2 regions of the Alteromonas sp. MmMcT2-2 genome follow, and region 1 is predicted to be linked to the other one. Evidence: predicted binding sites of a transcription regulator. Region 1 holds the regulator's gene; the other holds the start of a gene.
The links. Region 1 encodes FNR, which switches genes on or off when oxygen is low (the NO sensors DNR and NnrR bind a similar motif). Its sites were predicted from a motif close to TTGATCTAGATCAA; they were not measured.
Positions count from the first base shown of each region.

Region 2: a site for FNR is predicted at 1,996-2,009, ahead of MHM99_RS00600 (cytochrome ubiquinol oxidase subunit I). Genes of this name have one in related genera too.

Region 1 covers NZ_JAKRFA010000030.1:25,692-28,849, forward strand. The annotation lists gene MHM99_RS15520 (heavy metal translocating P-type ATPase) at 1-125, shown strand, start outside; gene ccoS (cbb3-type cytochrome oxidase assembly protein CcoS) at 127-357, shown strand; gene MHM99_RS15530 (sulfite exporter TauE/SafE family protein) at 344-1,003, shown strand; gene fnr (fumarate/nitrate reduction transcriptional regulator Fnr) at 1,049-1,786, shown strand; gene uspE (universal stress protein UspE) at 2,031-2,954, shown strand; gene ttcA (tRNA 2-thiocytidine(32) synthetase TtcA) at 3,103-3,158, shown strand, end outside.
Region 2 covers NZ_JAKRFA010000001.1:144,727-147,884, forward strand. The annotation lists gene cydB (cytochrome d ubiquinol oxidase subunit II) at 1-208, opposite strand, end outside; gene MHM99_RS00600 (cytochrome ubiquinol oxidase subunit I) at 205-1,785, opposite strand; gene MHM99_RS00605 (DUF3365 domain-containing protein) at 2,114-2,719, opposite strand; gene MHM99_RS00610 (sigma-54-dependent Fis family transcriptional regulator) at 2,875-3,158, shown strand, end outside.

The sequences.
Region 1 (3,158 bases):
GTTACAACGTTTTGATCTTACCTTTCGCCGTATCAGGCCTACTTTCACCGTGGATGGCTGTTGTTGGTATGTCGTTAAGCAGTATCATTGTGGTCACAAACTCAACGCGACTCTTGAGCAAATAGCATGAGTATTATTTACGTATTAATTCCAATCGCCATCATCATTGTTGCCGTCGCTATCGTGATATTCTTTTGGGCGGTGAAAACCAATCAATTTGAAGATTTAGATCGCCAAGGTTATAGCATACTGTTTGACGATGATCTTCCGCCAGAAGAAAAAAAGCTAGCTGAGCAACGCAAGCAACTTCAAGACAGTAAAGTAGACAAAAGCCAAGCGCCACATGGAAGGGATTAACTACTTCTCTGCCTTTCTTATCGGCTTAGCCGGTGGAGTTCACTGTGTGGGAATGTGCGGTGGAATTGTCGCTGCGCTAAGGATGGTATCGCCTAAAGGCGCTTCAGCACTACCCTATACCCTTGCCTATAACATGGGACGTATAGTGAGCTACACCATCGCCGGAGCAGTAACCGGGGCACTTGGAAAAATTGCAGCAGATTATATACCTCTTGCCAACTATGCCCTTTCCCTACTTAGCGGAATCATGTTGCTTCTACTGGCGTGTTATTTGGGTAAGTGGTGGACTGGCTTAACAGTGCTGGAAAATGCGGGTAAAGGCCTATTTTCCAAAGTCCAGCCGCTTTCAAAACGCTTTTTGCCATTTAAGACCCCTTTAAGTGCGTTGCCTTATGGTTTTATTTGGGGTTGGCTTCCTTGCGGTTTGGTGTATTCCACACTTACCTGGTCTCTCGCGGCGGGTAACGCGCTAGAAGGCGCTGCTATTATGTTCTTCTTCGGTTTGGGTACATTACCCACCTTGCTCGCTGCAAGCGCTGGTAGCCAATATATTGTTCGAAGTTTTCAACATAACCATTTTAGACAAATTATTGCAGTAATAATGGCAATATATGCAGCTTATCTTATTCATGGCGCAATCGTTTAAAAATGGGTGTATTATTGTCGGGTATTCTTTTAGAGAGCGTGCATTATGAGCAAAGGAAGCCAATTTTCTATTCACTGTCAAAACTGTAGTTTCAGTCACCTGTGTTTACCGGTGGCGTTAAACAAAACAGAAATCGAGTCTCTTGACGATATTATTGAACGCAAGAAGCCGCTTCATAAAGGTGACACGCTGATTCAAACTGGTGATAAATTCCGTTCTCTATTTGCAGTGAGAACCGGTTCATTCAAATCATTTGTGACTAATACCGAAGGTGAAGAACAGATTACCGGCTTCCATTTTCCTGGTGACATTATCGGTTTCGATGCATTAAGAGAGAACAAGCACCAAAGCTATACCTCTGCGTTAGAAACTGCCATGGTGTGTGAGCTTCCCTACGAGACCCTCGACGAAATGTCAGTGCAATTTCCAAAGCTACGCCACCAGATCATGAGCTTCATGAGCGCTGAAATAAAACAAGATCACGACATGATCATGCTTTTAAACAAGCGAACTGCAGAAGAGCGCTTACTGTATTTCATCTCACACCTGTCGCAACGCTTTGAAGAGCGTGGCTTTTCCCATAGAGAATTCCACTTAACCATGACGCGCAACGAAATTGGAAACTATTTAGGATTAACGATTGAAACGATTAGTCGTCTGTTAAGCCGTTTTCAAAAAGACAACATCATAAAAGTAGACGGCAAGCTTATTACTATCTTGGATTTCGATAGACTAAACACCAAACTAGCGGCGCTTAACGGCCCAAGCGTTGTCTGCGGTTAGCCGTTTTTAGGTGTTAAACAAGGCGCGCACTAAGCGCGCTTTTTTGTGACCTTTGGTAGCCACATATCTAACCTTTCAGCGCCACGCCGGTTGCTCCATATTCAATTAGGTAGGTTCACTCATGGTCGCCTCGTAAAATTCTTGATCTAAAACAACTTACGTTTTTCCCAATGTCGTTTATAGTTAGTATTAGAAAGCTTCGATTTCGACAGCCGCTACTAAGTTTCGTAGTTAGGGGGACGTTATGATTGAGTGTAAACGAATTCTGGCCGTGGTAGATGCCGAGCGCGATAACCAACCTGCACTAAGCCGAGCTTATGAACTCGCTTCAAAAACAGGCGCTTCAGTTACCGCAATGATGGTGGTATACGACTTATCTTATGATATGACGACCATGCTTAGCCCGGATGAGCGCGAGTCAATGCGCGATGCAGTTACAAAGGAGCATGCAAAATGGCTTGCCACCCACTTAAGAGAACAAGGATTCACTGAAACTGATATCGTTGTAGAATGGAATAATCGTGCGTATGAGTCGATTATTTACTACACCCTAAATAATCAGATAGATTTAGTGGTAAAGGCAACCAAAAAGCACGACGATCTTGCTTCTGTTATTTTCACCCCCACCGACTGGCATTTAATGCGTAAATGCCCTCGGCCAGTATTACTCGTTAAAGAGCACGACTGGCCAGAAGGAGGAGAGATTATTGCTGCAGTAAACGTAGGCAGTGAAGATGATGAGCATGCCGCACTTAACGATAAGCTCACCCTCATTGCTAACGACTACGCCTCTTTATTGAAAGGTAGCGTAAATTTGGTCAACAGTTATCCTTCTACACCACTTAATATCGCCATAGAAGTACCTGAGTTCGACCCCGATACCTATCACGACGCGGTAAAAAATCATCATTTAAAAGAAATGCGTAGTCACGCGTTGAAGTACGGTATTCCTGAAAATAAATGTGTAGTAAGAGAAGGCCTTCCGGAAAAAGTTATCCCGCAAGTGGCAAAAACACTGGATGCAGAGCTTGTTGTTATTGGTACTGTTGGCCGCGTGGGCATTTCAGCGGCCCTAATTGGTAACACTGCAGAACACGTGATCGACGAACTCAATTGCGATGTGCTTGCTATTAAGCCAGATGGATTTGTGTCGCCGTTGTCGGTGTAGTCTTTTCATCAAGTCTACATAGCCCGTGTTTGCCGTTACTTAGCGGCCAACACGGTATGTCACCAACAAATTTAACTTCACAAGCATGGTCTCGAAAAGCCGCTTTAATGTATAATGGTGGCTTTATCACAAACCAAGCTAGTTAATTATGAGTTTAGGCACAAACAGTGCTGACGCGTCGCCATTAAATGCTGCGCAAAGTAA
Region 2 (3,158 bases), on a different contig from region 1:
CGCCACCTGCGGTGATAAACCAAACTTGGTTGCCATCCCAGTGCGGCCCTACTGTATTTATCATTACGCGGCGCTCTTTGTCATTTTTACCAATAAGCGTGAGCAGTGCTCCAACGCCCAAATCGAAGCCATCAGTAACCGCGAAGCCAATTAGCAGAACGCCAACCAAGCACCACCAAATGACTCTCAGTAGTTCATAATCAATCATGCTTTTGCTCCTTGCTCATCAAGGTCAATAAGATCAAATTCAGTGTCAGGCTGCTTATCTTCAGGTGGAACTGGCCCTTTCTTGGCAAACTTCTTCATTAGGTAAAAACCAATAATGAACATGCCGGTGTAGAAAGCACCGTAGGCTACAAGGGTTGTTACCACGTCGCTTACGGCGAGATTAGATACCGACGTATGCACCGGAAGCACCTCTGCAATTGACCATGGTTGGCGGCCATATTCAGCGACAAACCAGCCAGCCTCACAGGCAATCCAAGGAAGCGGCAAACCGTAGAGCGCGCTTTTTAATAGCCAACGTGGCTTAGTAATCTTGTGTTTAGTACTGTAGTAAAAGGCGCACACAAATAGCGCAAGCATAATAAAGCCAGCCACAACCATAAGGCGGAAACTCCAAAACAATGGGGCAACCGGCGGAATGCTGTAATCTACTGCCTGTTGAAGCGCGGCATCAGAAGGATTTGAAACGTTCTCAGTGAAAGGCTCTAACAACATAGCGTAGCCCAAACTGTCTTTATTTTGGTCGAAGGCAGTTCGTTGCTCAGCTGTCGCGGTGCCGTTTCTTACATCATCAAGCACTTCATAGGCTTTAATTCCGCTTAGAATACGCTCGCGATTCTCTTCTTTGAGATCCTTAATACCTTTTACTTCTTCGGTTAACGAACGGGTAGCAATAATGCCCATTGCCCAAGGAATTTGAAGGGCGTACTCGGTTTCCTGCTTCTCGTCGTTTGGAATACCAAACACAGTAAACGGCGCAGGTGCAGGATGGGTTTCGTACTCAGCTTCAACTGCTGCCAGCTTCACTTTTTGTACATCACCAAGCTCATAACCACTTTCATCACCTAGCACGATCACAGAAAGCGTTGAGGCTAGGCCAAAGCTAGCAGCTATGGCGAACGAACGGCGCGCAAAGGCGATATGCTTATGATTAAGCAGGTAGTAACTTGAAATTGCCAACACAAACATTGCGCCGGTCACGTAACCTGCTGATACAGTGTGAACAAATTTGACCTGTGCTACGGGGTTAAAAATAACCTCAGCAAAGCTGGTCATTTCCATACGCATGGCTTCAAAATTAAATTCAGCGCCTACCGGGTATTGCATCCAGCCGTTAGCAATCAAGATCCATAGTGCAGAGAAGTTTGAACCAATGGCCACCAGCCAAGTCGCCATCAGATGCTTCACCTTTGACATTTTGTCCCAGCCAAAGAAGAACAACCCCACGAAGGTAGACTCCAGGAAAAAGGCCATTAGGCCTTCGATGGCAAGTGGCGCACCGAAGATATCGCCTACATAGTGAGAATAGTAAGACCAGTTCATTCCGAACTGGAATTCCATGGTTAAGCCTGTGGCTACACCAATGGCAAAGTTAATTCCAAACAGCTTTCCCCAGAATTGGGTCATCTGCTTATAAATTTCTTTACCCGTCATTACGTATACCGATTCCATAATGGCAAGTAAGAAACTAAGCCCCAAAGTTAAGGGTACAAATATAAAGTGGAACATTGCAGTTAATGCAAATTGCCACCGCGATAGTTCTATTAACGTATCGCTCATGGGTTATCTCCCTTGTATTTCGTGTGCGCGTTAAACGCTTAGCAGAAAAGTGGTTTAAAATTCAGTGATGAACACGTGAATATGCCGCATGGCAATAGCACGGTTTATGCCATACATCAGTAATTTGGCTGCTTAAGCCTCAATTACCGATAGACGGCGGTATTTCCGTACTGTGCAGATAAATCATTCCACGACCGAGCGTGTGGCTTATTGATCCAACGCAACAATTGGCGGCGATAAATTCGCCATATTTGTCACTTATGTGACAAATATGACACAAAAGAAAGACTGCTTAGCCGAATGTCAAAAAGTGGAGTATAAGGAAAAGTTAAGGGGTATATGAGAGTGTGAACGCGCCTCGTAATTCTCCCAATTCGAACCCTGTAGCTTGATCGTTGGGATAGTGCTTTAGAATGGATTGTTTTACTGAAGGTGCCACATTAGCTCCGTGGCATGCCATGCATACCTGACCTTGTTCAATAGCCATCATGTACCTAAACTTACCGCTTTCGCTATCGTATTGATAAGTTTCAAGGGGTCTTTTAGGGGTCAAATTGTCTTGCTTAGCTTTGGTCAGTAATTGTGAAAACCATGCTAACTGCTCACGCTCCCATTGATCTGCCGCATTGTTTGGGTTCCTTACTTTCAGCGCGGTACGCCCAACCTCCCACCCGTTTTGACTGAGCGCCAGAGCAATAGGAGCCGCTGCGATCTGGCATTCGTTAACGCCAGCTTCTAGCCCTCCGGATTGAATTGCTTGCTGTAGTCGTGATTTTAGCGCGCCTCCCAGCGCTTTTGCGTGTAATCGCGCTTCTTTGACTTTTTCCTGCACACTATTTTCACTTTGTTTCTCATAGGCAGTCGCTGTGTCTGCCAATGAATGAGCACTACTCGCCAATAAGCTTATCGCCACCAGCATTACGCCATTTTTCATTATAAAACTCTCCTAGGAATTGAATGAGTTGCTACCCAAGTATTGCCGTTTGTCTCAAACAGTGAACAAGCTCTATGCCAATATGATAAATTGCTAAAATCAAATTAGAGCAAACTAATATTCAGCGCCCCATGAATATATCCATAGTACAAGCGATGATAGATGCGATAGATAAACCCGCAATCTTCATTAACCCAAGCTACGTTATTGAAGCTGTCAACCAGCCCTACAGAGACACCTACCCTGTGGATATAAAGCTTGGCTTTAGTACCTGCTATCAAGTCTCTCATCGCAACAGCAAACCTTGCGATAAGTGCGGCGAACATTGCCCCATGCAAGAGAGTAAAGCCACAGGACGAGCGGCTAGCGTAGTACACGTTCATACCACCAGTGAGGGTCAAAGCTACTGCGACATCCTCATGCGCCCGATCTTCGACGG